4 regions of the Streptomyces sp. NPDC048523 genome follow, and region 2 is predicted to be linked to each of the others. Evidence: riboswitches for the same ligand, from Rfam matches in the RefSeq annotation. Region 2 holds a riboswitch; each other region holds the start of a gene.

What was found. Region 2 has a riboswitch for cyclic di-AMP ahead of ACGFWE_RS16525 (transglycosylase SLT domain-containing protein). Riboswitches for the same ligand answer to the same signal wherever they lie in the genome.
Region 1: linked by a shared signal. The riboswitch ahead of ACGFWE_RS33490 (M23 family metallopeptidase) and the one ahead of ACGFWE_RS16525 (transglycosylase SLT domain-containing protein) in region 2 are both predicted to bind cyclic di-AMP.
Region 3: linked by a shared signal. The riboswitch ahead of ACGFWE_RS21220 (C40 family peptidase) and the one ahead of ACGFWE_RS16525 (transglycosylase SLT domain-containing protein) in region 2 are both predicted to bind cyclic di-AMP.
Region 4: linked by a shared signal. The riboswitch ahead of ACGFWE_RS25610 (M23 family metallopeptidase) and the one ahead of ACGFWE_RS16525 (transglycosylase SLT domain-containing protein) in region 2 are both predicted to bind cyclic di-AMP.

Annotation. Positions count from the first base shown of each region.
Region 1 covers NZ_JBICWQ010000007.1:304,326-311,572, forward strand. Annotated here, with positions in the region: gene ACGFWE_RS33475 (GNAT family N-acetyltransferase) at 1-149, opposite strand, end outside; gene ACGFWE_RS33480 (HPr family phosphocarrier protein) at 347-628, shown strand; gene ACGFWE_RS33485 (GntR family transcriptional regulator) at 755-1,450, opposite strand; gene ACGFWE_RS33490 (M23 family metallopeptidase) at 1,640-2,392, opposite strand; cyclic di-AMP (ydaO/yuaA leader) riboswitch at 2,406-2,569, opposite strand; gene ACGFWE_RS33495 (M16 family metallopeptidase) at 2,762-4,150, opposite strand; gene ACGFWE_RS33500 (pitrilysin family protein) at 4,147-5,547, opposite strand; gene ACGFWE_RS33505 (DNA topoisomerase IV subunit A) at 5,873-7,247, shown strand, end outside.
Region 2 covers NZ_JBICWQ010000003.1:158,678-165,924, reverse strand. Annotated here, with positions in the region: gene ACGFWE_RS16530 (polyprenyl synthetase family protein) at 1-501, opposite strand, end outside; cyclic di-AMP (ydaO/yuaA leader) riboswitch at 1,026-1,198, shown strand; gene ACGFWE_RS16525 (transglycosylase SLT domain-containing protein) at 1,204-1,686, shown strand; gene ACGFWE_RS16520 (HAD family hydrolase) at 1,690-2,502, opposite strand; gene ACGFWE_RS16515 (LacI family DNA-binding transcriptional regulator) at 2,634-3,662, opposite strand; gene ACGFWE_RS16510 (carbohydrate ABC transporter permease) at 3,693-4,556, opposite strand; gene ACGFWE_RS16505 (sugar ABC transporter permease) at 4,553-5,548, opposite strand; gene ACGFWE_RS16500 (ABC transporter substrate-binding protein) at 5,545-6,882, opposite strand.
Region 3 covers NZ_JBICWQ010000004.1:53,096-60,342, reverse strand. Annotated here, with positions in the region: gene ACGFWE_RS21230 (ATP-dependent Clp protease proteolytic subunit) at 1-633, shown strand, start outside; gene ACGFWE_RS21225 (hypothetical protein) at 641-946, shown strand; cyclic di-AMP (ydaO/yuaA leader) riboswitch at 1,248-1,459, shown strand; gene ACGFWE_RS21220 (C40 family peptidase) at 1,463-1,936, shown strand; gene ACGFWE_RS21215 (LysE family translocator) at 2,042-2,662, opposite strand; gene ACGFWE_RS21210 (LysR family transcriptional regulator) at 2,750-3,664, shown strand; gene ACGFWE_RS21205 (ATP-binding protein) at 3,671-4,129, opposite strand; gene ACGFWE_RS21200 (helix-turn-helix transcriptional regulator) at 4,344-5,204, shown strand; gene ACGFWE_RS21195 (DUF397 domain-containing protein) at 5,214-5,435, shown strand; gene ACGFWE_RS21190 (8-amino-7-oxononanoate synthase) at 5,474-6,601, opposite strand; gene bioB (biotin synthase BioB) at 6,750-7,247, shown strand, end outside.
Region 4 covers NZ_JBICWQ010000005.1:20,555-27,801, reverse strand. Annotated here, with positions in the region: gene ACGFWE_RS25650 (hypothetical protein) at 1-98, shown strand, start outside; gene ACGFWE_RS25645 (dihydrofolate reductase family protein) at 115-1,242, opposite strand; gene ACGFWE_RS25640 (MarR family winged helix-turn-helix transcriptional regulator) at 1,312-1,821, shown strand; gene ribA (GTP cyclohydrolase II) at 1,951-2,592, shown strand; gene ACGFWE_RS25630 (response regulator) at 2,596-3,246, opposite strand; gene ACGFWE_RS25625 (histidine kinase) at 3,234-4,385, opposite strand; gene ACGFWE_RS25620 (hypothetical protein) at 4,457-4,720, opposite strand; tRNA gene ACGFWE_RS25615 (tRNA-Met) at 4,836-4,909, shown strand; cyclic di-AMP (ydaO/yuaA leader) riboswitch at 5,208-5,365, shown strand; gene ACGFWE_RS25610 (M23 family metallopeptidase) at 5,377-6,402, shown strand; gene ACGFWE_RS25605 (aldo/keto reductase) at 6,525-7,247, shown strand, end outside.

The sequences.
Region 1 (7,247 bases), on a different contig from region 2:
GACTCGTCCGAGACCTGCTCGTAGAAGCTGACCAGGCGATCGGCGTCGTCGACGGTGATGGGCCGGATGCGCGCGGTGCCGCCGTCGCGCAGCACCACGTCGGCCTCCCAGTGGGCGGGGTACTCGTGCCGGTCCGACGCGCTCTGCATGGGCCCCAGAGTACGGCTCGCGTACGACAACGGCGCGAGGCAGTCTGTGGAGAACACGCGAGGACGCGCAAGGACGGAAGTCGGGCCGAGGCCGCGGTCCGACCACTCCCCCGGCAGGAACCTCAGGTCCTGTCCGGGGGCGCTTCACGTGTGGGAAACTGGTCTAGACAACCCTGAACACCGAAGGGCAGCATCACATGGCTGAGCGCCGCGTCAACGTCGGCTGGGCCGAGGGCCTTCACGCCCGCCCCGCTTCCATCTTCGTCCGGGCCGCCACGGCCGCAGGTATCCCGGTGACGATCGCCAAGGCCGACGGCAACCCCGTCAACGCGGCCTCCATGCTGGCCGTTCTCGGCCTGGGCGCCCAGGGCGGCGAGGAGATCGTCCTCGCCTCCGACGCCGAGGGCGCGGACGCGGCCCTCGACCGGCTCGCGAAGCTGGTCGCCGAGGGGCTCGAGGAGCTTCCCGAGACCGTCTGAGGGACGGTGCCTTAAAAGCACCGAGGGGCTCGCCCGAATTACCGGGCGGGCCCTTCGCATTTCCCTTTTACGGGCAGCGGAAATACTCCCCCTCGAATTCCCACCCCTTTGTATACGGTGCCCGTGTTAATGCCGCAGACCTGTCACGTTTACAGGATGTTGCGAGGTCCTCACACGGTCCGCGCGGTCCTGCCCGGAGGTGAACCGCAGCCGGTGCACCGCGCTCGAGCGCTCGGTGTGCAGCGCCGTGATCGCCCGCGCGCGCTCGCCGTCCCCGCGTGCCACCGCGTCCACGATCGCGCCGTGCTCCGCCCAGGACTCCACCGGGTTGGCGGGCGCGTCCACGAGGTACATCCAGGCGATCTTGTGGCGCAGCTGGGTCAGCATCGAGGTCAGCGCGGGGCTGCCGGAGGCCTGCGCGAGCGTCTCGTGGAACCAGCCCCCCAGCGAGCGCAGATCGTCGCTGTTGCCGCGCCTGGCCCGCTCCTGACCCAGCCTGACCAGGCCGCGCAGCACCTTCAGATGGGCCTCGGTGCGCCGCTGGGCGGCCCGGGAGGCGCCGAGCGGTTCGAGAAGCATGCGCATCTCCAGGAGGTCGGCGCCCTCCTGCTCGGTCGGTTCGGCCACACACGCGCCCGCGTGCCGCCGCGTCACCACGAAGCCCTCGGCCTCCAGTGTGCGCAGGGCCTCGCGGACCGGGACCCGGGAGACGCCGTAGCGGCGGGCGAGCAGTTCCTCGGTGAGCCGGCTCCCGCGCTCGTGGACACCGGCGACGATGTCGTCCCGGATCGCCGTGCATACCGAGTGCGCCGGAATACGCATGTCCGACCTCCGTCTTAATCCCCGTGAAACGTCGCCGATTGACGTGTGTTCAGTGACTCTATTGCAATGAGCGGGAATTTCCGACGGCGGACCGGAATCCGGGGATATTTTTTGGACAACGGGGCCCCGGAAACGACGAAAACCCCGGCTCGGGGAGCCGGGGCCTCGCGGAGATCGCGCGGTGGGTCGTCAGACGTTCACGCCGTGCGAGCGCAGGTAGGCGACGGGGTCGATGTCCGAGCCGTACTCGGGGGTGGTGCGCGCCTCGAAGTGCAGGTGCGGGCCGGTGACGTTGCCGGTCGCGCCGGAGAGGCCGATCTGCTGGCCGGGGGTGACCGACTGGCCGGCCGAGACGCCGATGGACGACAGGTGGCCGTACTGGGTGTACGTGCCGTCGGCCATCCTGATCACGATCTGGTTGCCGTACGACCCGCCCCAGCCGGTCTCCACGACCGTGCCGCGGCCGACCGCGTGGACCGAGGTGCCGCTCGCGGCGTGGAAGTCGACACCGGTGTGGCTGCCGGAGGACCACAGGGAGCCACCGCTCTTGTAGCCGGTGGACACGTAGGAGCCGGAGATCGGGGCGACGAAGCGGTTGAGGCGCTTGCGCTCGGCCTCGCGGGCGGCGCGCTCCTTGGCCTCGCGTATCTCCTTGGCGCGCGCCTCGGCCTTGCGCTTGGCCTCCGCCGCCGCCTTCTTCTGCGCGGCGGCTTGCGCCTGCGCCTCGGCCTGGGCGTCGAGCTGGTCGGCGAGGGACTCTCCGACGCTGACGACGGGCATGAGACCGGTCTGCTCGACGGAGTTGTCGGCGGCGAACGCCGGGGCTGCGATGGTGCCGATGACGCCGGTGGTGGCGAGGGCCGCGACGCCCGCCGCGCGGGCGGTGGTGCGCTTCATACGGCTGGGACGACGGTGCTTCCCGGTGGCGCAGGTGAACGCCATGTGGTGGCCGGTCCTTTCCTTCCTTCTCGCCTACCGGGTTAGCTGACGGGTTCGGAGCAGGAAGGTCTCCTACGGACCCCCTCGCGGTGCGCGGGCGTCCGATTCACCCCAGGGACGCATGGTTGGGTCCCCGGCTCCCCTGGCTCGCGCCATGCGGGGACTCGGCGATGGCTGTCCGGTGCCGCGGACGCGGCGCAGTGCCTGACGGACAGCCCAGAGGACGCTAAGCGGGGCCACTTTCAATCCCCAAACCGATCACGGGATTTGTAGCGCATCCCACAGGGCAGACAGGCAACCTCCTGCCCAATTCGGACATCCAGGGGCCCTGGTGACGCTTGCGTCACCAGGGCCCCTGGGGCCGGGGTCCCGCTACTCGGCCGTCACGACCTTGACTTCGCCGATGCCGAGCGCCTCGACGGGCTCCTTGATGGCGGCCGCGTCGCCGACCAGGATCGTCACCAGCCGGTCCACCGGGAAGGCGTTCACGACGGCCGCGGTGGCCTCGACGGTGCCGGTCGCGGCGAGCTGCTGGTACAGGGTCGCCTGGTAGTCGTCGGGCAGGTGCTGCTCGACCTGGTCGGCCAGCGTGCTCGCGACGGCCGCGGCCGTCTCGTACTTGAGCGGTGCCACACCGACGAGGTTCTGTACGGCGACATCGCGCTCGGCGTCGGTCAGACCGCCCTCGGCGAGCGTGCGCAGCACCTTCCACAGGTCGTCCAGGGCGGGACCGGTGTTCGGGGTGTCGACCGAGCCGCTGATGGCGAGCATCGCGGCGCCCGAGCCGTCCGGGGCGGACCTGAGGACCTGGCCGAACGACCGTACGCCGTAGGTGTAGCCCTTCTCCTCGCGCAGCACGCGGTCCAGGCGGGAGGTGAGAGTGCCGCCGAGGCAGTACGTGCCGAGCACCTGCGCGGGCCACACGCGTGCGTGCCGGTCGGCGCCGATACGGCCGATCAGCAGCTGCGTCTGGACGGCGCCAGGGCGGTCCACGATGACGACCCGGCCGGTGTCGTCGGCGGTCACCGGCGGTACGGGGCGCGGCCGGGCCGTGGACCCCGTCCAGGAGCCGAGGGTGTCGGCGAGCAGCGCGTCCAGGTCGATGTCGGTGAGGTCGCCGACGACCACGGCGGTCGCGGTGGCGGGGCGCACGTGCTTCTCGTAGAAGGCGCGTACGGCCGCGGAGTCGATGTTCTCGACGGTCTCCTCGGTGCCCTGGCGCGGGCGCGACATGCGCGAGTCCGCCGGGAACAGCTCCCTGGAGAGCTCCTTGGCGGCGCGACGGGACGGGTTGGCCAGCTCGTGCGGGATCTCGTCCAGGCGGTTGCGGACGAGCCGCTCGACCTCGCTGTCCGCGAACGCGGGCGCCCTGAGCGCGTCGGCCAGCAGACCGAGGGCCTTGGCGAGGCGGGAGGCCGGTACTTCGAGGCTGAGGCGCACGCCCGGGTGGTCGGCGTGCGCGTCGAGGGTGGCGCCGCAGCGCTCCAGCTCGGCGGCGAACTCCTCGGCGGAGTGCTTGTCGGTGCCCTCGGAGAACGCGCGCGCCATGATCGTGGCGACACCGTCCAGGCCGACCGGCTCGGCGTCCAGGGGCGCGTCCAGGAGCACCTCGACGGCGACGACCTGCTGGCCGGGCCGGTGGCAGCGCAGCAGTGTGAGGCCGTTGTCGAGCTTCCCGCGCTCGGGGGCGGGGAAGGCCCAGACCTTGGGCTCGCCCGCCTGCGGCTGCGGGTGGAATTCCATCGCGGCGAGCTCGGTCACTTGGCCGCCTCCTCGTTCTCGTCGGTCGCTTCCACGGTGGCCGCGGAGTCCGGGTCGTCGGCGCCCTCTGCGTCCTCGGCGCTCTGGGCGATCTCGGCCGGGGCGGTGGGCTCGTAGACGAGCACCGCGCGGTTGTCGGGGCGCAGCTTGGCCTTGGCGACCTCCTGCACCTCCTCGGCGCTCACCTCCAGGACGCGCTGCACGGCGGTCAGGGCGAGCTGGGGGTCGCCGAACAGGACGGCGTAACGGCACAGTTCGTCGGCGCGGCCCGCGACGGTGCCGAGCCGGTCCAGCCACTCGCGCTCCAACTGGGCCTGGGCGCGCTCCATTTCCTCGGCCGTGGGACCCTCGGCGGCGAACCGCGCGAGCTCCTCGTCGATGGCGGCCTCGATGACCGGCACCTCGACGTCACCGGAGGTCTTCACGTCGAGCCAGCCCAGGGAGGGCGCACCGGCCAGGCGCAGCAGGCCGAAGCCGGCCGCGACGGCCGTACGGTCGCGCCGTACGAGCCGGTTGTAGAGGCGGGAGGACTCGCCGCCGCCGAGGACGGTGAGGGCGAGGTCGGCCGCGTCCGCCTCGCGGGTGCCGTCGTGCGGGAGCCGGTAGGCCGCCATCAACGCGCGCGCGGGGACCTCCTCCTCGACGACCTCGCGCAGCTGCTCGCCGATGACCTCGGGCAGGGAGCCGTCACGGGGCGCGGGCTTGCCGTCGTGCGAGGGGATGGAGCCGAAGTACTTCTCGACCCAGGCGAGCGTCTGCTCCGGGTCGATGTCGCCGACGACCGACAGGACGGCGTTGTTGGGCGCGTAGTAGGTGCGGAAGAACGCGCGCGCGTCCTCCAGCGTGGCCGCGTCCAGATCGGCCATCGAACCGATCGGGGTGTGGTGGTAGGGGTGACCCTCCGGGTACGCGAGCGCGGTCAGCTTCTCGAACGCGGTGCCGTAGGGGACGTTGTCGTAGCGCTGCCTGCGCTCGTTCTTGACGACGTCGCGCTGGTTCTCCATCGACTCGTCGTCGAGGGCGGCCAGCAGGGAGCCCATGCGGTCGGCCTCCAGCCAGAGGGCGAGCTCCAGCTGATGGGTCGGCATGGTCTCGAAGTAGTTGGTGCGCTCGAAGCTGGTGGTGCCGTTGAGCGAGCCGCCCGCGCCCTGGACGAGCTCGAAGTGCCCGTTGCCCTTGACCTGTCCGGAGCCCTGGAACATCAAGTGCTCGAAAAGGTGAGCAAGGCCGGTACGCCCCTTGACCTCGTGGCGCGAGCCGACGTCGTACCAGAGGCACACCGCCGCGACCGGGGTCAGGTGGTCCTCGGAGAGCACCACCCGCAGCCCGTTGGCCAGGCGGTGCTCGGTCGCTGTCAGGCCCCCGGTGCCTGCCTGGTCTGTGGCCGTGTGACCCATGGGCATGTACGTCCCTTCGATCGCGTTCGCGGTCGTGGAAACCGCGGTTTTCCTGCCGGTCCTGCCACTGTATGCAAGCGTGCGGACCCTCGGCGAAGTTCCCGGAGCGCGTACGCCCACAGCGGATCGCGTAGCCTGCGGGCAACCGTGACGGAGGCGCTGTGCCGTTGCCGGGCCGGGCGGCCCGGCCGGGCCCTGGCCCGGACTGTCAGTGCCGCGGTCCACAATGGTCCGCGCAGACCCGTTCACGCTTCAGCAAGAGTGAGCCAAAGGGCCGACGTGAGCGACCCGTAGGCGAGCGACCAGAAAAGAGGAGCCGGCAGCGATGGCCCGCCGCAGCACGAAGACCCCGCCGCCCGACGACTCGTACGAGGAGCGGATCCTCGACATCGACGTCGTGGACGAGATGAAGGGCTCGTACCTCGAGTACGCGTACTCGGTCATCTACTCCCGCGCGCTCCCCGACGCCCGCGACGGCCTCAAGCCGGTGCACCGGCGCATCGTCTACCAGATGAACGAGATGGGCCTGCGCCCCGACCGCGGCTATGTGAAGTGCGCCCGCGTGGTCGGCGAGGTCATGGGCAAGTTGCACCCGCACGGCGACGCGTCGATCTACGACGCCCTCGTGCGCATGGCCCAGCCCTTCTCGATGAGCGTGCCGCTGATCGACGGCCACGGAAACTTCGGCTCGCTGGGCAACGACGACCCGCCGGCCGCCATGCGGTACACCGAGTGCCGCGCCGCCGAGGCCGCGAGCCTGATGACGGAGTCCATCGACGAGGACACGGTCGACTTCGCACCCAACTACGACGGCCAGGAGCAGGAGCCGGGCGCGCTGCCCGCCGCCTTCCCCAACCTCCTGGTGAACGGCGCCTCCGGCATCGCGGTCGGCATGGCCACCAACATGGCGCCGCACAACCTCACCGAGGTCATCGCGGCCGCCCGCCACCTGATCCGCTACCCGAACGCGGATCTGGACGCCCTGATGAAGCACATCCCGGGTCCCGACCTGCCCACCGGCGGCCGGATCGTCGGCCTCTCCGGCATCCGGGACGCCTACGAGACGGGCCGCGGCACCTTCAAGATCCGCGCGACGGTGTCGGTGGAGACGGTCACGGCCCGCCGCAAGGGCCTGGTGGTCACCGAGCTGCCCTTCACGGTCGGCCCGGAGAAGGTGATCGCCAAGATCAAGGACCTGGTCGGCTCGAAGAAGCTGCAGGGCATCGCCGACGTCAAGGACCTCACCGACCGCGCGCACGGACTGCGTCTGGTCATCGAGATCAAGAACGGCTTCGTGCCGGAGGCGGTCCTGGAGCAGCTCTACAAGTTGACGCCGATGGAGGAGTCCTTCGGCGTCAACAACGTCGCGCTGGTGGACGGACAGCCCCTCACCCTGGGCCTCAAGGAACTCCTCGAGGTCTATCTCGACCACCGCTTCGAAGTGGTGCGCCGCCGCAGCGAGTTCCGCCGCACCAAGCGGCGCGACCGGCTGCACCTGGTCGAGGGCCTGCTCACCGCCCTGGTCGACATCGACGAGGTCATCCGCATCATCCGCTCCAGCGACAACTCCGCGCAGGCGAAGGAGCGGCTGATCGAGCGCTTCTCGCTGAGCGAGATCCAGACGCAGTACATCCTGGACACGCCCCTGCGGCGCCTGACCAGGTTCGACCGCATCGAGCTGGAGTCGGAGAAGGACCGGC
Region 2 (7,247 bases):
ATCGCGGCCGTCCTGCGGCCCGGCCGTCTCCAGGATCTGGCCGGTGACCAGGCGCTCGAACGCCTCCGACTGCACCCGGACCGCCTCGGGCCCGAGGTCGGCCAGGATGTGCGAGGCGCGGGCGAACAGGAAGTCGCCCGTCAGCACGGCCACCGAGTTGCCCCAGCGGGTGTTGGCGCTCTCGACACCCCGCCTGACCTCGGCCTCGTCCATGACGTCGTCGTGGTACAGGGTCGCGAGGTGGGTCAGCTCCACCACCACGGCCGACGGCACCAGGCCCGGCGCATAGGGGTCACCGAACTGGGCGGCGAGCATCACGAGCAACGGCCGAAACCGCTTTCCACCCGCTCGCACCAGGTGCTGGGCGGCCTCCGTGATGAAGGGGACCTCGCTCTTGGTGGCCTCGAGCAGTCCCTCCTCGACAGCCGCCAATCCGGCCTGGACATCGGCTTCCAGAGCCTGGTCCCGCACGCTCAGCCCGAACGGCCCGACGACGGTCACGAGGGGTCTCCTGTCTGCTGGTGTCTACTGGCGGTCACACGGAATGTCGATAGGTCGCTGCCATCACTCAAGTCAGCGTATCCGGTCACCTTTGGATCACCGATAGCGCCCGCCCCGTCCATGCCGGGCGGTATCGGATCACGGCCGGTATGTTTTCGATCATCTGATAAGAACAAATATCTACCGACTTGTACGGAATCGGCCGCCATGGCGGGACGGGCGCGGAGGCAGTGAATCCCACGGGCCGCCGGTTGAGCATGAGTTGAGGTTTCTTGCCCCTTTTGCACCTCTTGCGCTCCAGTGTGACTTGACCCACTCGTGCGGGCGAACCGGCATGAAACCGGAATTCACCGATCCGCCTTTGCCCGTGCGCGAGTTGAGACTTGGCGAACGCAAAGGATCAAGTACCTCAAATGCCCCTTACCAAGGTCAATAGGCACCTCATGTGAATTCGCCACTTGTTCCGGACATGTGCTCTCGCATACGTTCCCGGCCTGTCGGGCGGACGCCGAATCCTGCCACCGCCCGTACACCCACCGAGAACCATGGCAGGAGCGGGGGAACCAGGTTGACCGCCGGACCGGGCGTCTTTGGACATACCGGCACGGCTTGGGGTGAAGTCACGCCTTTCGTAGGCGTGGCCGGGCATCTCCCGCCCGAACCCGACAGCTCACCTCGCAGGCGACGGAGAGGAACTTCACCATGTCCGCTGCCGCTCAGCACCGACGTACCCGCACCAGCCGTCTCGTCCGCAAGCTCGCCGTCGCCGGCACCGGGGCCGCCGTCCTCGCGCTCCCCCTCATCGGCGCCACCACCGCGTCCGCGGCCACCCCGACCGTGCAGACCGCCAGCACGCTCGGGTACTCCAACACCCTCGACGGCTGGATCCGGGCCTCCCTCGCCGTCATGGCGGAGCACGGGATTCCCGGCTCCTACGACGGCATCTACCGCAACGTCATCCGCGAGTCCTCCGGCAACCCCTACGCCATCAACCTCTGGGACTCCAACGCGGCGGCCGGCACGCCCTCCAAGGGCCTGCTCCAGGTGATCGACCCGACCTTCAACGCGTACCACGTGGCCAACACCTCGTGGGACCCGTACGACCCGGTGGCGAACATCACCGCGGCCTGCAACTACGCGGCCCAGCGGTACGGGTCCATCGACAACGTGTTCGGCGCGTACTAGGAACTACGCCGCACGGAACAGTCTTTCGAGGACGACGGCGACGCCGTCGTCCTCGTTCGACAGGGTCACCTCGTCGGCCACGCCCCTGAGTTCGGGGTGGGCGTTGGCCATCGCCACACCACGGGCCGCCCAGTCGAACATGGGGATGTCGTTGGGCATGTCCCCGAAGGCGATCGTCACCTCCGGGCCCAGACCCAGGTGCCGGGCGGCCAGCGCGAGGCCGGTCGCCTTGGTGACGCCGCATGGCTGGAGTTCGACGGTCCCGGGCCCCGACATGGTGACCGTCGCCAGCGAGCTCACCACCGCACGCGCCGTGACCGCCAACTCGTCGTCGGACAGGTAGGGATGGCGCAGCAGCACCTTGCTGATCGGCTCGCACCACAGGTCGTCGCGCCGGCCCACCCGTACGGCGGGCAGGGTCGGGTGGGGCATCAGATAGCCCGGTTCGATGAGCGTGAGCCCCTCGATACCGTCCTGGTCCACGGCCGCGTACACCTGCCCGACCTCGGCCTCGATCTTGCCGAGCGCGGTCTCGGCCAGCTCCCGGTCCAGGGTCACCGACCAGAGCAGACGGTCCGCGCCGGCGTCGTACACCTGCGCGCCCTGTCCGCACACCGCGAGCCCCGTGCTGCCGAGTTCGTCGAGCAGGGACCGCACTCTGGGCGCCGGCCGTCCCGTCACGACGAGATGCCGGGCCCCACTCTCCGCCACCCTCGCGAGCGCGGCCAGCGACCGGTCCGAGACGGTGTCGTCGGCGCGGAGCAGCGTGCCGTCCAGGTCGGTGGCGATGAGTGAATATGCGGTGGAGGCGGCCATGATCAGAGAATACGGATGGTTGGCCCCCGCGACTCGACGCGAACCGGACGGCTCCTGCTTTCACATCCGTTGACGGCAGTTCCGGTTCCGGGGGGCCGCAGAGCGGGCCGGTGCCGGTCCGTCCCGTTCGGCTACGCGGAGTCCCGGACCACCAGTTCCGTAGGGAGGATCACTCCGGCCGTGTCCTCGCCCGCGATCTGGGCCAGCAGCATGCGGACCATCTCGGCGCTGATGCGGTCGAAGGGCTGGCGCATGGTGGTGAGGGCGGGGGTGATGGCGGTGGCCGCCGGGGAGTCGTCGAAGCCGCCGACAGCGATGTCGTCCGGGACCGAACGCCCGGCCTGCTGAAGGACACCCACGACCCCGAGGGCCATGAGGTCCGAGGCGACGAACACCGCGTCCAGGTCCGGGGCCTGGGCCAGCAGGCGGCGGGCCGCCCGTTCGCCGCCGCTGCGCCGGAAGTCGCCCTCGACGACGAGCGCCGGGTCGTAGGGCAGGCCCGCCTCGGCGAGCACGTCCCGGTAGCCGCCGAGGCGGTCGGGGCCGCCGGGCATGTCCAGCGGCCCGGTGACCATGCCGATGCGGCGGCGGCCGCCCGCGAGGAGATGGCGGACCATGTCCTGCGCGCCCTCCCGGTCGGCGGCGGCCACGTAACTCACCTTGGTCCCCCGCCCTATCGGCTTGCCGCAGACCACCAACGGGATCCCCGCGTGGTGCAGTTCGGCCGCGACCGGGTCACCGCTGTGGTTGGAGAGCAGCAGCACCCCGTCGACGTGACCCGAGGTGATGTACCGGGTCAGCCGGCGCCGGTCGTCGTCGCTCTCGGCCAGCATCAGCAGCAGCGGGATGTCGTGCTGGGCCAGCCGCTCGGTGCAACCGCGCAGCAGGATGTTGAAGTTGGGGTCCTCGAAGAACTTCTCCTGCGGCTCGGTCAGCAGGAACGCCACCGAGTCCGACCGGCCCGTACTGAGGCTGCGGGCGTGCCGGTTGACCACGTAGCCGGTCTTCCTGATGGCGGCCTCGACCGCCCGCCGGGCGGCGGGCGAGACGTAGTGGCCGCCGTTCAGGAAGCGGGAGACGGTGCCCCGCGAGACGCCCGCCTCCCGGGCCACGTCGTGGATGGTCGGTGGCTTGCGGCGTCCGTTCGCGCTGGTGGTCATGTTCCTCGTTCGTGAAAGTGGTCCGAAGCCTCAGGCCTTGACCGCGCCGCTCATCAGGTCCAGCGACCAGAACCGCTGGATCACCAGGAAGAGCCCGATCAGCGGCAGGATCGCCAGCAGACATCCGGTGATGACCAGGGTGTAGAGCGCGGGCTGCGAGGCGCCCTGGGCGAGCAGCGTGTACAGGCCGAGGGTGATCGGGAACTTCTCGTCGTCGGCCAACATGACGAAGGGCAGCAGGAAGTTGTTCCAGATGCCGACGAACTGGAAGAGGAACACCGTGATCAGCCCGGGCATCATCATCGGTACGGCGATCCGCGAGAAGATCCTCCACTCGCTGGCGCCGTCCATGCGGGCGGCCTCCATGAGCTCGGCGGGCACGGACGCGGCGGCGTAGATGCGGACCAGGTAGACGCCGTACGGCGACAGGATCGACGGCAGCAGCATCGACCAGTACGAGTCGGCCATGCCGAGCTTCGACATCAGCAGGTACTGCGGTACGGCCAGCACGATGGACGGCACCAGGACGCCGGCCAGGATCATCTTGAAGACGGCCTCACGGCCGCGGAAGCTGTAGCGGCCGAGCGCGTAGCCGCCGGCGGCGGAGACCGCGGCGGAGAGCAGGGCGCCGAGACCGGCGTAGAAGGCCGAGTTGGCCATCCAGCGCCAGAAGATGCCGTCGCGGTAGGCGGTGAGGTCGCTCAGGTTCTGGAAGAGGCCGGTGCCGGGGGCGAGGGTGAAGGTGGAGAAGAGCTCCGACCGGTCCTTGGTCGCCGCGACGACCACCCAGGCGATGGGGATCAGGCAGTACAGCGCGCCGAGGATCAGGACGATCGTGGGCACCCAGGCGGTGCGGCCGCCCTTGGGCCTGGCGGTGAGGGTGAGGGGGGTCATGCCCGGTCCTCCCGGGTGTAGCGGTCGGAGATGCGCAGCAGGGTGAAGGAGAGGACGAACGTGGCCAGGGCCAGGACGACCGCGGTGGCGGAGGCACCGTAGATGTCGGACTGGAGGAAGGCCTTGTCGTAGATGGCCATCAGCGGGCTCCACGAGCTGGGCAGGCCGTTGGTGAGCGGCTTGAGGGCCATCGGCTCGGTGAAGACCTGAAGGGTGGCGATCACCGAGAAGAAGAAGGTGAGCACCAGGGAGGGCATCACGATCGGGATCTTGATCTTCAGGGCGATGCTCAGATTGGTCGCGCCGTCGATCCTGGCCGCCTCGTAGATGTCCGCCGGGATCGCCCTGAGGGCGGTGTAGATGACGATCATGTTGAAGCCGGTGCCGCCCCAGACCGCGATGTTGGCGAAGGAGAGGTACAGGTTGCCGCCGTCGAACAGGTCGGGCTGCGGGAGGCCGAACTTGTCCAGCAGGTAGTAGAAGGGGCTGACGTCCGGCAGGTACAGGAAGCCCCACATGAGGGCGGCGATGATGCCCGGCACCGCGTACGGCAGGAAGATCATCAGCCGGGCGAAGGGCGCGCTGCGGGCCTTCGGGGTGTCCAGCATCAGCGCGAACAGCAGCGCGAGGCCCAGCATGGTCGGGATGACGATGAGGCCGTATCCGAAGGCGCGCAGCACGCTGTGGCCGAACTCGGAGTCGTTCAGGACGTCGGTGTAGTTGCCGATGCCGTTCCACACCTGCTCGCGGGCGCCCTTGCCGAGGCCGATGCCCTTGACCCGGACCTTGTGCAGGCTCAGCCAGATCGCGTACCCGATGGGCACCACGGTGAAGGCGGCGAACAGGGTCAGGGTCGGCACCAGGAACCAGTACGGTGCGCTGCGGCCACGGCGGCGGGGGCGGCTGGGGCGGACGGACGGGGCGGTGCCGGTGCCGTCCGCCAAGGGCCCGGCCTCGATGAGGTCGGAGCCCTTGAGCGGAGCGCTGGTCATGCCTCGGTCACCTCGAAGCCCTGCTTCTTCATGTCGCCGAAGGTCTTCGACTGCACCGTGGCGAGGGCGGAGTCGAACTGGGACTCCTTCTTCGCCTTGGTGGCCTTGCCGAAGGCGTCCTGGAAGGTGGTGTAGGCCGTGTTGACGTTGGGGCCCCAGGCCGCGGCGGCGGTGGTCGCGGCGATCTCGCCGGCCGTCGTGTAGAAGTCCGCCTGGTTGGAGAAGAACTCCGGCGTGGTCAGGACGTCCCCGGACTGGCCCTTCGTGGCGGCCGGGTAGATCGCGACCTCCTTGACCAGGGCGGCAAGCGCCTCCGGGTCGGTGTTCAGCCAGGTGGCGAACTTGGCGGCGGCCTCGGCGTGCTTGGAGTCGGTGGAGACGCCGGTGGAGGAACCGCCCCAGCTGCCGGTGACGTTCTCGCCCGACTTCCACTGCGGCAGCGGGGCCATGCGCCACTTGCCCTTGGTGTCGGGCGCGGAGGAGACCAGCACCCCGGGCGCCCAGACGGCCGAGACCCAGGCCAGGTGGGTGCCCTTGTTGAGGGCGTTGTTCCAGGCCGGGGTGTACATCGGCTGGTTGTCGATGACGCCCTCCTGCACGAGCCCGCCCCAGAACTCCGCGACCTGCTTGGTGGCGGCGTCGTCGATGCCGACGGTCCACTTGCCGGCCGAGTCGACGGTCCACCACTTGCCGCCGGCCTGCTGGGCGAGGCCCGCGAACAGACCGGGGTCGTTGGCGGAGAAGGTGGTCAAGTAGGCGTCCGGGACGGCCTTCTTGGCGGCGCGGGCGGTCTCGGCGAACTCCGTCCAGGTCTTCGGGACGGTCAGTCCGTGCTTCTTGAAGAGGTCCTCGCGGTAGTAGAACATCAGCGGACCGGAGTCCTGCGGGATCGCGTAGAGCGCGTCCGAGCCGAGGGTGACCATGCCCCACAGGCCCGCGGCGAACTCGGACTTGGTGTCACCGGCGTACTTGGAGATGTCGGCGAGGACGTCGTTGGAGACCAGGGTGGGCAGCGACTGGTACTCGACCTGCATGAGGTCGGGGGCGTTGCCGGCCTTCTTCGCGGTGATCAGCTTGGACAGGATCTCCTGACCGCTGGCCTGCTTGGACACGGTGACCGTGATGTCCGGGTTCTTCTTGTTCCAGATCGCGGCGACCTTCTCCATGTTCGGCGCCCACGACCAGTAGGTCAGCTTGACGGGCCCGCTGCTGTCGCCGGAGTCCTTGTCGTCGCTACCGCCGCAGGCGGCGAGGGTGCTCGTGAGGCCGAGGGCTGTGGCCCCGGCAAGGATGCTGCGCCTGCTGATCTGGCGGCGGTTGATCGACATCTTCATCTCCCCTGACTTGGAACCAGCCGGTCTCGGACATCCGCGTACGCGGCAACCGCCGTGGGGGGAGGTTCTGCGGATGTGCCCGAGAGGCTGTGCGCGAGGGCCGCGCGGCTCTGTGATCGTGCACAGTAGAGAATTGTTTCGGCCCCTTGTCAATGGCGGGAGCGTGGGGTTACCTACTTGTTGCCCGCCGATGACAGGGGTGAGGGGAGCACGAGGGGAGCTGTGCACGATCACAGAAAATGAGGGTTTTCCTTGGTCGTCCGGCGTCTCACCGGCTCCCCTCACCCCGTTCCTCGACCTGCCTTCTGGTTCTTCTCCGGCCGCCGAAGTCATCGGCAGAGCCGGTGTCCCCCTGACCGTCCGCG
Region 3 (7,247 bases), on a different contig from region 2:
ACCCGACCCACCGCACGTCACGTCCTGCCCGAGTTCCATGAGCGCACGAGCTACGGGCACACGACGACGGATCCGTACTCGAAGCTGCTGGAGGAGCGGATCGTCTTCCTCGGGACGCCGATCGACGACACCTCGGCGAACGACCTGATGGCGCAGTTCATGTACCTCGAGTACCAGGCCCCCGACCGGGACATCTCGCTGTACATCAACTCCCCCGGCGGCTCGTTCGGCGCGATGTCGGCGATCTACGACACGATGCAGTACGTCAGTTGTGACGTGGAGACGACATGCCTCGGCCAGGCCGGCTCCTCCGCGGCGGTGCTGCTGGCGGCGGGCACGCCGGGCAAGCGGTCCGTCCTGCCGGGCGCCCGGGTGGTGATCCACCAGCCCGCGCTGAGCGAGCCGGTGCAGGGGCAGGCCGGCGATCTGGCCATTCAGGCCGACGAGTTGGTCCGGGTGCGGGCCCGCCTGGAGGAGATGCTGGTCCGGCACACCGGCCGCAGCCCCGAGCAGGTGAGCGCGGACATCGAGCGCGACAAGGTCCTGGACGCGCGGGGCGCCGTGGACTACGGCCTGGCGGACGCGATCGTCCCGAGCCGCAGGCCCTCCCGTACCGCGCCGGGCGCGAGGTGAGCCGTCGATGGTGCCTGACCTTCCACCGCTGCCCGCGCTCACGCGCGCCGAGGGTGAACTGATCGACCGTTATCTCGACGTGGTCGACCTGCTGGGCCGGATCAACCCGGCCCGGCGCGAGGACACCTACGGCGGACTGCGCGCGGCGCAGGCGCTGGTGAGCAGGGCGACCGAGCTGCGCGACGCGCTCGTGCTGATGCACAGCAGGGGTGAGCGCGAACTGCACGCCGCGACGCTGGCGCGGGCGCTGCGGGTCCTGGACGGCGAGCGGCGTACGGCCCGGGTCACCGTGCCTCCGGGGCCCGACAGTTGACGAGGCGTCCGGAGCTGAGTCGAAACGGACCAAACGACGTACCCCCTATTGGAGGAGGCGCGGCTCCTTTTTTGCGAGCGTCGGAGTTGCACAACGCGCCTGTTTCGGGACCGGAATGAGACCCTTCCGTGCTGGTCCGGGGGTCTGTGAACCCCTCGACACCCCTTCCTTCGAAGGGGTGTCCACCCAAACGGGTGAGTGGTGAGTAACACCACAAATCAACGGTTCCGTTGGGCTTTTCGCACTTCCGTGCGCCAAGATCCCTGTCTGACGACAAGCCCCCGCCGCAGTGGCGGGGCGATCCGGGCGGACGCCGAGTCCTGCCGCCGCCCGGATGACCGGTCGACAGAAGTGGATCGGCAGGAGTGGAGGACCCAAGCACGACGGGTCGCCGGAACGGTCACGCCATGACCGCGCCGAGTGTCCCTTGGGGTGAAGCCGCGTCAGCGGCCGGGCAACTTCGCCAGCCCGAATCCGACAGGTCATCCTTCACAGGCGGCTGACGAAGGGTTGCGCATGACTGCGCTCAATCGTGTCCCGTCGCTGATGGTCCGGGCCGGTACGGCCTCGGCCTTCGCCATCGCCGCCGTGGGCGGCTCCGTCGTGGTCCCGGGCCTCGCGCCCGACGCCGCGGCCGCGACACCTGCGACGAAGGCACTCAAGGTAGCGGCCTCCAAGAAGGGCTCGCCGTACAAGTACGGCGCCACAGGGCCCCGCCGCTTCGACTGCTCAGGGCTCACGCTGTACTCGTTCAAGAAGGCGGGCAAGAAGCTCCCGCGCACGGCGGCCCAGCAGTACAACAAGACCCGCCACATCGGCGTGGGCAGCCGCAAGGCCGGCGACCTGGTGTTCTTCCACTCGGGTTCGAACGTGTACCACGTCGGCATTTACGCCGGGAAGGGAAAGATCTGGCACGCCCCGAAGACCGGGGACGTGGTGCGACTGCAGAAGATCTGGACGAAGAGCGTCTGGTACGGCCGGGTCAAGTGACCCCGAGGGGGCGGCGGCGACCTGACCTCCCGCCGCCCCCTCGGGCTTCCGAAGCGCAGGACGGCACAGCCGCCCCGATGCCTCCGTCGGCGCAAAGCGAGGTGGTCAGACCGCGAGCAGCGGCTCGGCCAGGAGCATCACGCCGAGAACCGTCAACGCGCCTCCGGTGACCCCGCCGACGGCCCGGGCCGCCCGCGGCCGGCGCAGCCACCGCCCCAGCCGGTCCACGAGCACGGCTACCGCCGGGAACCACACCAGCGCGAGAGCGACCACGATCAGCGCGAGCAGCAGCGTCCTGGGCAGCGTGGAGCTCCCCTGGGGCACGAACTGCGGCAACAGGCTGAGGAAGGTGATGGGGACCTTGGGGTTGAGCGCGTTGGTGACGAAGCCCTGCCGCAGGGGACGTACCGCCACGTCGGCCTCGACGACGGTCTGCGTGCCGGTCCGCCGCAGCTCCAGCAGGGTCCGTACACCCAGGTACAGCACATAACCCCCGCCCAGCAGTTGAAGCGCCCGGAACAGCGCGGGCACGGCCGTGAGCACCGCGGCGACCCCGGCCACCGCGAGCGCCGTGTGGACCAGTAGCCCGGCCACGACGCCGAGCGCACAGACGACCCCGGCCCGGCGGGAGACCAGGGCGTTGCGTACGACGACGGTGAAGTCGGCGCCCGGCATGGCGACCATGCCGGCGGCGATCCCGGTGAAGGCGACGATCTGTCCGTTCATGCGGACCAGCCTGCCGCGCCGGAGCCTTCAGCAGGTATGTCGAATAACCTGGGTTTCCCTTAAGCACTCCTTTAGGCAGGCCTCGCCATGTACGACCCGGTCCGCCTCGCCGCCCTGGTCGCCGTCGCGGAGGCGGGCTCGATCACCCGGGCCGCCGAGCGCCTCGGCTACACCCCGCCCGCCCTCTCCCAGCAGCTGGCCAAGCTGGAGCGGGAGGCGGGTACCGCTCTTCTCGTACGGCATCACCGCGGCACGCGGCTCACCGGTGCGGGCGAGTTGCTGGTGGCGCGGGCCAGGCGGGTGCTGGACGAGCTGGACCGGGCCCGGCACGAACTCGCCCGGCTGACCGGCCTGTCGGGCGGCACGCTCAGGCTGGGCACCTTCCAGACGGCGGGCATTCAGCTGCTGCCGCCAGTGCTGAGCACGTTCCGCCGGGCGTACCCGGACGTGGAGCTGTCGGTCGCCTTCCACGAACCCACGGCCGGGATCACCGCGGTGGCGGCCGGTGAGATCGACCTGGCGCTGACGCACGCCTATGAGCCGGGCGAGCCCCCCGCCCTCCCGGCCACCCTGAGCGCGGAACCGCTGCTGACCGAGGAGCTGGTCCTCGTGACTGCCCCCGGGCATGCCCTGGCGGGCGGCTCGACGCGGCTGCCGCTGGCGGAGCTCGCCGGTGAGCCGCTGATCAGCATGGCGCCGGATCATCCGGCCCGGCGGGAGGTGGAGGCGGTGCTGGCCCGGATCGGGACCACACCGTCGGTGCTGGTGGCGACCCCGGGATACGCCCTGGTGTGCGCGCTGGCCAGCGCGGGGCTGGGGGTCGGGGTGGTGCCGGAGATGGTGGCTCGGACGGCGGCCACTCCGGTGGGCACGCGGCTGCTGGAGGCCGGCGCGTTGCGCCGTACGATCTCGGTCGTCCACCGGACCGGCGAGGCGGCACCCGCGGCGGACGCCTTCCGGGCGCTGCTGCGGGGAGCGTTCGGCCGCGCGCGGCCGGTATGAGCTCTCCTACGGCTCCTGCTGCCCCGCCGCCGTGACCGGCTGCACCGGAACCGTCCACGGGAGTTCGACGGAGACGGTCTTGCCGCCTTCCCGGGTGGGCCTGACCCTCAGCTTGCCGCCGTACTCGGCGGCGAGCCAGCGGATGATCACCATCCCCCGCCCGTTGTCCTGCTGGACCGCGGCCGGCAGCCGCTTGGGGAAACGGGGGTGGCTGTCGGTGACCCCGATGCGCAGTTGTTCGTCACGGTCCAGCTCGATGTCCACCGTGAAGGTGGGTGACTGCCCGAAGGTGTGCTGTACGGCGTTGGTGGTGAGTTCGGAGACGATGAGCCGGACGGTCTCGGCGGTGTCCGTGGTGGACGGCAGCCCCCACTCCGCCAGTGTGCTCAGGACATAGGTGCGGGCCGCGGAGACCGAGGCGGGTTCGCTCGGCAGAGTGACGGATGCTTCCAGGTGGTCTGCCATGGCGACGTCGTCCCTTTCCCACGGGACCGGAGTCCGACACGGTGCGGATGGTTCGAGTACGGTCCCGGACTGGTGGTTCATCGTCAGAGTGCCATCACCGCGGCTGCGACGGGTGCCGATCCACCAAGATGTGCATATATCTGTCGCTCGAAGCGGTGAACTCTGCGACGCGAGACCGTATTCGGGCGGCTCGTAGGGAGTAAGGAGTAGCGCCATGCAGCACGGCCCCGCGGTGCGCCGGCGGAAACTGGGCGCCGAACTGCGTGCGCTGCGCGCGAGTGCGGGGCTCACCAGCGGTGAGGCCGCCCGGCTCGTGGGCTGGCACCAGTCGAAGGTGAGCCGCATCGAGACCGGTGCCAGCGGGGTGAAACCGGCCGATGTGCGGTTACTTCTCGACGCCTACCGCGTCGGGGACGCGAATCTGCGGGAGCTGCTGATGGTATTGGCGGGCTCCGAGGAGAGCGGCGGCCGGCACCACTGGTGGCACGCGTACCGGGGTGTCCTGCCGCCGACGTACCGGGACTTCATCAGTCTGGAGGCCCAGGCGAGCGCGATGCGCACGCTGGAGACCTCGGTCGTGCCCGGGCTGCTGCAGACGCCCGAGTACGCCCGCGCGGTGACCCGGGCCGCGGTCGACGGCCTCGACGACGAACGTCTCGACGCACTGGTCAAGGTACGGCTGGCCCGGCAGGACATCCTTCGCGCCCAGCCGCCTCTGGAGTTGAGCGCCGTCCTGGACGAGGCGGTGCTGCGGCGGGAGGTGGGCGGCCCCGAGGTGATGGCCCGGCAGCTGAGGAGACTTCTGGAGGCGGCGCGGCTGCCCCAAGTGCGGCTGCAGGTACTGCCGTTCACTGCCGGGGCGCATGTGGGTATCACCGGGCCTTTCGTAATCTTCTCATTTTCGCGCACTTCTGATCTGGACGTGGTTGTTCTCGACCACTTGACGAGTAGCCTCTACCTCGAACGGAAAGAAGACCTCCAGGCCTACACCGAGGCCTTCAACACCCTTCAGGCCCACGCCCTTTCGCCCGAGGAGTCGTTGGATTACCTCGCCGGGATGGGTGACGGCGCGTAAGGAGGCACCATGTCCGCACTGCCTCGGAACGTAACCACCGCTACGGAACTGCCCGAAGTGCGCTGGCTGCGCAGCAGCTACAGCACCGGGGCGAACAACTGCGTCGAGACGGCGAGGCCGTCGGCCGGGCCCTGTGCCGGGCTGCTCGCCGTACGCGACTCCAAGAATCCGGAGGGACCCGCGCTGCTCTTCTCCCCCGAGAGCTGGGCGGGCTTCACAGCCGCGTTCTGACCGTCGGTCCACCGGGAGCACGGCCGTGTCACGCCGACTCATGGTCGTGTTTCACCGATCACCCGCACAGCGCGTTCGATCTGCTCCTCGGAGAGGTCCGCGCGGGCGGTCAGCCTGAGCCGTGAGATGCCGTCGGGCACGGACGGGGGCCGGAAGCAGCCCACGAAGAGCCCGGCGGCACGGCAGTCGGCCGCCCACTGAACGGCCTCCTCCGGGGAGGGCGCGCGCACCGAGACCACCGCGGCGTCCGGAGGTACCGCTTCCAGACCCGCGGCGGTCAGGCGTGCGTGCAGTCCGGTCGCCACCTCGCGCGCGCGTGCGGCCCGCTCGGGCTCACGGCCGAGCAGCCGCAGGGCAGCGAGGGCGGCTCCCGCCGACGCGGGTGCCAGACCGGTGTCGAAGATGAACGTCCGTGCCGCGTTGACCAGGTGTGCGACGACCCGTGCGGGGCCGAGGACGGCACCACCCTGGCTGCCGAGCGACTTGGACAGCGTGACCGTGACGACCACGTCGTCGGCGCCCGCGAGTCCCGCCGCCTGCGGGGCGCCGCGGCCGCCGGTACCGAGCACACCCAGGCCGTGGGCGTCGTCGACGACCAGGCCCGCGCCGTGCTCCCGGCATGCCTCGGCGAGGCCGGCCAGGGGCGCCGCGTCGCCGTCCACCGAGAAGACCGTGTCGGACACGGCGATGGCCGGGCCGTCGTGCGTGCCGAGCGCCTTGCGCACCGCGTCCGGGTCGGCGTGCGCGACGACCTGGGCCGTGCCGCGGGCCAGCCGGCAGCCGTCGATGAGCGAGGCGTGGTTGCCCGCGTCGGAGACGATCAGCGAGCCGTGCGGCGCGAGCGCGGTGACGGCGGCCAGGTTCGCGGCGTATCCGGAGGAGAAGACGAGCGCGGCCTCGAAGCCGCAGAATTCGGCCAGTTCGCGCTCGAGTTCGGTGTGCAGCTCGGTGGTTCCGGTGACGAGCCGGGATCCGGTGGCGCCACCGCCCCAGGTCCGCGCGGCCGCCCCGGCCCCTTCCACGACCTCGGGATGGCGGGCCAGGCCCAGGTAGTCGTTGCTCGCGAGATCCAGCAACGGCGAGTCGGCCGGACGCGGCCGCAGGGTCCGTACGAGTCCGGCCCGCCGGCGCGCCGCCGCCTGCTCGTCGATCCAGCCGAACGCCATGGGTCCTCCGGGGCTTTTGTAGACAACGGACAGACCCTAGCGGCAGGAAACGCTACCTACGGTGTGGCAATACCCACACGTCACAGCGGGTGTGTTGTGCGATCCCTACCTTGGCCCGGAGCGGGTTCGTAGGACAGGATCGGCTCTCATGGACCTGCTGAACACGCTGGTGGACAAGGGGCTTCGGCGCGAGCTGCCGACCCGCGAGGAGGCGCTGGCCGTGCTGGCCACCTCCGACGACGACCTGCTCGACGTGGTGGCCGCGGCCGGAAAGGTGCGCCGGCACTGGTTCGGGCGCCGGGTGAAACTCAACTATCTCGTCAACCTGAAGTCCGGGCTGTGCCCCGAGGACTGCTCGTACTGCTCGCAGCGGCTCGGCTCCGAGGCCGGCATCCTGAAGTACACCTGGCTGAAGCCGGAGCAGGCCTCCCAGGCCGCGGCGGCCGGTCTGGCGGGCGGTGCCAAGCGGGTCTGCCTGGTGGCCTCCGGGCGCGGTCCGACCGACCGTGACGTGGACCGGGTCGCGGGCACCATCAAGGCGATCAAGGACCAGAACGAGGGCGTCGAGGTGTGCGCCTGCCTGGGTCTGCTCTCCGACGGCCAGGCCGAGCGGCTGCGCGAGGCCGGCGCGGACGCCTACAACCAC
Region 4 (7,247 bases), on a different contig from region 2:
ACCCGGCCTCCGGTGCGGTCGCCCTGCGTTCCGAGGTGACCGACGCGGCCGGGGACCGCTCGGTGGAGACGGTCTACCGGGCGTACGCCATCGGCTGAGGCCGGCGGGGCGGGGTCACAGCAGGTGGCGGTTCGGGGCCTTGGCGCGGTCCTCGTACTCGCCCAGCACCACCACGTCCACGCCCTGCGCCGTGAGCAGTCCCGTCCCGTCCGCTCCCGCCACGAAGGTGTCCGGCTCCCGCCACGCCGTCACCACCCGGCGTACCCCCGCGTCCAGGATCAGCCGGGCGCAGGGGGCCGGGCGGGAGGCCCGGTGGGTGCAGGGTTCCAGGCTGGTGTAGACGGTGGCCGTGGCCAGGCGGGGGTCGTCCGGGGCGATCTTCGCCAGCGCCGCCTCCTCCGCGTGGACGACCGGGGCGCCGGCCTCCCTGGAGTGGCCGCGGGCGAGTTCCGTCCCGTCGGCCGCCACCACGACCGCGCCCACGCTGAACGCGGTCTCCGAAGGCGGGCACTGCGCCGCCGACTCGCAGGCCCGCGCGAGCCATTGGTGGTCCGCGGCGGTGGGGAGCGGGCCGGTGCCGGGGGCGGTGGGCTCGTAGCGCATCAGGACCACGTCCTCGATACGGCGGCTCTCCAGCAGCCGCAGCCGGCCGGACTGGTAGCCGCCCGGGCCGAAGAGGCGGGGGGCGTCCGGGGTGCCGACGAAGAGGGGGGCGAGGACCAGCTGCACCTCGTCCGCCAGGCCCTGCTGGAGGAGCTGGGTGTGGATCCGGCCGCCGCCCTCCACCATCAGCCGCTCCACTCCGCGCTCCTCGTGCAGGTGCTCCAGCAGGCGGCGCCAGTCCAGCTCGGGGCCGAGGGAGACCACGTCGGCCGCCAGGCCGAGGGAGCGGGCCCGCTCCGCGCCCTTGTCCGTCGTGAAGACGAGCTTGTCGCCGCCCGTGTGCCAGAAGTTCGCGGCCGGGTCCAGTTCTCCCGAGCCGCTGACCGTGACCTTCAGGGGATACGGCGGCTTCCCGGCGGCGACCCGGGCCGCGCGGCGCGTCTCGGAGTTCACCAGCAGGCGGGGGTTGTCGGCGCGGATCGTGCCCGCGCCGATGAGGATCGCGTCCACGGAGGCGCGGACCTCGTCGACGCGGTCGAAGTCGGCCGGGCTGGAGAGAAGGAGCCGGTCGGGGCCGGTGTCGTCGAGGTAGCCGTCGAGGGAGACCGCGGCGGAGAGCAGGACGTAGGGGTGGGGCATCGGCGCGGTCCCTCTCGAAAACGGATGGCGGGGCTTGGTTCAAGTTTGAAGCAAACCTACACTGGGGGCATGACGACCCGCTGGCTCAGCCCCGACGAGCAGCGAGCCTGGCGTGCGTACATCGCCGCCTCGCTCCTCCTGGAGGACACCATCGACCGGCAGCTCCAGCAGGAGGCCGGCATGCCCCACCTGTACTACTCCATCCTGGCCAACCTCTCCGAGATCCCGGAGCGGCGGTTGCGGATGACCGAGCTCGCCGAGTTTCTGAAGATCACCCGGCCGCGGCTGACGTATGCCGTCGCCCGGCTGGAGAAGGACGGGCTGCTGCGGCGCGAGAGCTGCCAGTGGGACAAGCGGGGCAGTGTCGCGGTCCTCACCGACGAGGGGATGGCGGTGCTGGAGCGGGCGGCCCCGGGACATGTGGACACGGTCCGCACCGCGCTCTTCGACCGGCTCACCCCGGAGCAGGTGGGGCAGCTCGAGGAGATCTTCACGAGCGTCACCGAGGGGCTCCAGGGCGAGGAGGGCGCCTCCGGGGAGGTTCCGTGGCGCCGTCGGTCGTCGCCGCCCTGTGGATGACAAGCGCCATAAAGGCCAGTGACAAGCGCCATAAAGGCGTTGCTTCAAATTTAAAGCATGGGGTAGGGTCTCGATCAGTAGAACTGTTTCAAATCTGAAGCAGGTGTGCCTACGGAGCGGAGTACCCGCATGACCGACCTGCCCGCCGCCACCCAGCGCTCCCGCGTCCGCGTCCCGCTGCGCTTCGGGGACGGCTACGGCGTGGACGCCGAACTCGTCACCTTCCACGGCCTGGCCGACGGGCGGGAGCACCTCGCCGTCGTCCTCGGCGACCCCGCCCCCGGCACCACCCCGCTGGTGCGGCTGCACTCCGAGTGCCTCACCGGCGACGTCTTCGGCTCCGCCCGCTGCGACTGCGGCCCGCAACTGCGCGAGGCGGTCGAGCGCATAGCCGAGCGCGGCGGCGTCCTGCTCTACCTCCGCCAGGAGGGCCGCGGCATAGGCCTCTACAACAAGCTCGACGCGTACGCCCTCCAGGACCAGGGCCTCGACACCTACGCCGCGAACACCGCGCTGGGCCTGCCCGAGGACGCCCGCGACTACACGGCGGCCGCGCAGATGCTCCAGGCACTGGGGATCGCCGAGCTCGACCTGCTCTCCAACAACCCCGACAAGGCGGGCCAGTTGCGCGACCTCGGCATCGACGTCCGCGACCGGGTCCCCACCGGTGTCTTCACCACCGCCCACAACGTCCGCTACTTGCGTGCGAAGGTCCTGCAGACCCAGCACACGCTGCCGCTGGGGGAGTTGACCGAACTCGGCGTCGGCTGACCGTCACCTGGGCGTGTGCGCCAGATAGGCCAGCACGGCCAGGACCCGCCGGTGGCCACTGTCGCTCGGCGGCAGGCCCAGCTTGAGGAAGACGTTGCCGATGTGCTTGCTGACCGCGCGCTCGGTGACCACGAGGGTCTTGGCGATGGTCGTGTTGTCGTGGCCCTCGGCCATCAGCTTCAGCACCTCGCGCTCGCGCGGGGTGAGGGAGCCGAGCGGGGTGTCGCGGCGCCGGGTCAGGAGCTCGGTGACGACCTCGGGGTCGAGCGCCGTACCGCCGGCCTCCACCCGCTCCAGCGCGTCGAGGAACTCGTCGACCCGGCCGACCCGGTCCTTGAGGAGGTAGCCGACCCCGCTGGTGCCACCGGCCAGCAACTCGGCGGCGTACGACTCCTCGACGTACTGCGAGAGCACCAGTACCGGGAGTCCCGGGATCCGCTCCCTCGCCTCCAGGGCGGCCCGCAGACCCTCGTCGCGGAACCCGGGCGGCATCCGCACATCGAGGACGGCCACGTCAGGGCGGTGTTCGAGCAGGGCGGGCAGGATCTCGGGGCCGGTGCCGACGACGGCCACGACCTCGTGCCCGGAGGAGGTCAGAAGGAGGACGAGCCCCTCTCTCAGGAGGGCGTTGTCCTCGGCGATCACCACACGCACGGCAGCTCCACATCGATCACGGTCGGGCCCCCGATGGGGCTGGTCACTTCGAAGGTCCCGTCGAGCGCGGCGACCCGGCGCCGCATACCGAGCAGCCCCGAGCCAGCGGACTCGTCGGCGCCGCCCCGGCCCTCGTCCCGCACCCGCACGGTCAGACCGCGCCGGGTCCTGGCCAGCCGGACCTCGGCCCGGTCGGCGCCGCTGTACTTGGCGACGTTGGTGAGCGACTCGGCCACCACGAAGTAGGCCGCGGCCTCCACCGCCGCGGGCGCCCGGGTGCCCGCGTCCAGGCCGCCGTCGTCCACGACCACGGAGAGTCCGCCGCTCGCGGCGAGCGCCCTTACCGCGCCGACGAGACCCCGGTCGGTGAGGATCGGCGGGTGGATGCCGCGCACCACCTGCCGCAGCTCCGCCAGCGCCTGTTCGGCCTGGTCCTGGGCGTCGTCCAGCAGTTTGCGGGCGGCGTCGGGGTCCCGCTCGTAGGCCCGCTTGGCGAGTCCGATCCGCATCGACAGCGCCACCAGGTTGGCCTGGGCGCCGTCGTGCAGGTCCCGCTCGATGCGGCGCAGCTCGGCCTCGTGCGCGGCGATCGCATCGGCCCGGGTCTCCCGCAGCTCCTCGACCCGCCGGGCCAGCCTGGCCTCGGGGGAGGGCATGAGCAGCACGGTCGACCAGCGGGCCTCGGTGTCCGCGAGCCGCACGATCAGCGGGAGGACGACGGGGTCGCGGCGCAGCGCCCCGGCCCACACGCCGTCGACGACCAGGCCGAGGGGCCACAGCGGGAGGGCGAGCGCGAGGAGGGCGCCGTAGAGGTAGTGGGCGAGCATCCAGCGGAGGTCCCTGAGCGTGCCGGGGTCCCGCACCGAGATGCGCAGCCGTTCGCGCAGGGTGCCGGTCATCGGTGTGTACGCCTCGGGGATCTCCCGGCCCGTCCACAGGGCGGTCAGGTTCCGCTTGGCGCCGGCGATCCGCCGTATCAGCAGCACGGCCTCGGGCAGCAGCCAGCAGCCGACCACGGCGACCGTACCGATGGCGGCGATCAGCAGCACGGTGATGAAGAGGTACATGCCGAAGCACATCGCCGCGGCCACGACGAGATGCACGCTCGCCATCGCCGCACGCCGCACCGACTTCCCCATGCCGCTCACGCTAGACGAACGGCCCCGGGCGCACGGTGTAGCCCGCTACACCATCGGGGCCCGGACGAGGATCACTCCCCGCCGCCGCCGTCCTCGCCGCCGCCGTGGTCCCGCACCCAGTTCCTGTGGGCGTTGGACCCTTCACGGCCGGGAGAGAGCTTCAGCACGGTCCCGTCGTGGAACTGCTCCAGGCTCGTCACCACATAGGGCGAGCCGGCCCGCACCGCCAGCCGGATGCCGCCGTTGCCGAACTCCGTCACCCGCAGCGTTCGCCCGCCGGAGAGCGGGATGTCCCGCTCGCCGATCTCCGCCGGTCGCTCGTCGGCTGCCGCCATGGTTCCCTCCTGGTTCTGGTGAGGGCCGCCACGGTACGCCGCTCCAGCGGGAGGGGTCCCGAAACAACCCTGGCGCGGAGCACTCTCCGGATGACGTATGCTGGTTACACAACGACGCGGGGTGGAGCAGCTCGGTAGCTCGCTGGGCTCATAACCCAGAGGTCGCAGGTTCAAATCCTGTCCCCGCTACTCACGGCTCAGGGCCGGAGTCCAGTTCACTGGACTCCGGCCCTGAGTGTTTTCCCCTTCGTGACGTGATGTGACGCGGGGTGAGCGCGCGACCGCCCTCCGCGTTACAGCTGACATACCGTCAATGTCCTTGTGTGGCTTGAGTGAAGGTCAACTCGCCCGTTTTTAGGCGTTCATGGGCCGTAAGTCCAGCGTGATTTCGTTAATGATCAAGCGGAACGGCTTGGAATCGGGCCCCCGCGTCTATTAACGTTCGATAACGCAGCGCGGTCGTCCCAGCCGTCACAAGAGACGGCTCCGTGCTCACGCGCCGAATTCCGCAAGGGAACCGGGGAACCACCAACTTGGGGTGAATCGCTCGTACGCCACCGTGGCAGCACGGTCGGTATACGCGCGTAGGAGACCTTCCTGCTCCGAACCCGTCAGCTAACCCGGTAGGCGAGAAGGAAGGAAAGGAGCGCGCCCACGTGGCGTCCAACCCGCCTGCCCCCGAGGCGCCGTACGTCCCGAGCGACACCCTCGTATACGGCGGTTACCGCGCCGACGACGAGGCCCCGCTCGGCGAGTGGAACCCCACCGCGGACTCCCTCGCTCCCGTACGAGGCCGGCATCGCGTCGCCAAGCAGCGTGGCGGAGGGTTCGCCCGTAGCTCCACCGTTCTGGGCGTCGGTGTCATAGCCGCCGTCAGCGCCGGCGGGATGGCCAGCGCCAACACCGGCAAGCCGCCGGTCTCCATCTCCATGCCCGACCTGCCCAACGTGGGCTCGCTCATCTCGGACGACTCCGCCCCCACCGCGGACGACACGAGCGCCTTCAGCAGCGTCGGTGCCACCACCGCCGACACCGCCAAGGGCACCTCGGACGCCGGTGAGGCGCTGCGCTCGCGGATCCTGGCCCAGGCCGAGCTGCAGCAGGACCAGCTCGACACCAAGGCCGCCCAGGCCATCGCGGACACCGCCGAGAAGGAGGCCGACGCGGCCGCCGCCAAGGCGGAGAAGGAGGCCCAGGAGAAGGCCGCCGCCGCGAAGAAGAAGGCGGAGGAGGCGGCCGCGAAGAAGGCCGAGGCCGCGCGCCTGGCCGAGCTCGCCAAGCAGTACACGCTGCCGACCTCGTCGTACACCATCACCTCGACCTTCGGTCAGGCCGGTTCGCTGTGGTCCTCCGGCTACCACACGGGCCTCGACTTCGCCGCCCCCACGGGCACGCTCATCAAGGCGATCCACAGCGGCACCATCACCGAGGCCGGCTGGGCCGGTTCCTACGGCTACCGCACGATCCTCACCCTCGACGACGGCACCGAGCTGTGGTTCTGCCACCAGTCCTCGATCAGCGTCAGCGTCGGCCAGAAGGTCGGCACCGGTGACGTCATCGGCCGCGTGGGCGCCACGGGCAACGTGACCGGCGCGCACCTGCACCTGGAGGTCCACCCGAACGGCTCGGCCGACGGGATCGACCCGATGGCGTGGCTGCGCGGCAAGGGGCTCACTCCCTGAGGCGCCAACTGAAGCGCCCCTGAGGTTTGTGCCGGTGCGCCGGAGGAGCTGATTCCGCTTGTTTACGAGGACTTTGCGGCCGCAGCGGAAGACCGGCGTCCGGCACGGGCGTTGACGTTGGCATGACTTCTCTTCGCAAGCTCGGCTCCTCCGACCTCGAGGTCTTCCCGCTCACCCTCGGCGGCAACGTCTTCGGCTGGACCGCCGACGAGGCCACCTCCTTCGACGTCCTCGACGCGTACACCGCGGCCGGCGGCAACTTCGTCGACACGGCCGACGTGTACTCGGCGTGGGTCGAGGGAAACTCCGGCGGCGAGTCCGAGACCGTCATCGGCAAGTGGCTGGCGGCTCGCGGCAACCGTGACGACGTCGTCATCGCCACGAAGGTCAGCCAGCACCCCGACTTCCAGGGCCTGTCCGGGGCGAACATCAAGGCCGCCGCCGACGCCTCCCTGAAGCGCCTGGGCACCGACCACATCGACCTGTACTACACCCACTTCGACAAGACCGAGGTGCCGGTCGAGGAGATCATCGGCGCGCTGGACGAACTGGTGAAGGCGGGCAAGGTGCGGGCGATCGGCGCCTCCAACATCTCCGCCGCGCGCCTCGCGGAGTCCCTCGCCTTCTCCGACCGCGAGGGCCTCGCGCGCTATGTCGCCCTCCAGCCCCACTACAACCTGGTCTCGCGCGACACGTACGAGGGTGAACTGGAGGCGCTCGCGGCCCGGGAGGGCCTCGCCGCCGTCCCGTACTACGCCCTCGCCTCCGGGTTCCTCACCGGTAAGTACCGCCCCGGTACGACGGTCGACAGTGCGCGCGCCGCGGGCGCCGGCCAGCACCTGGAC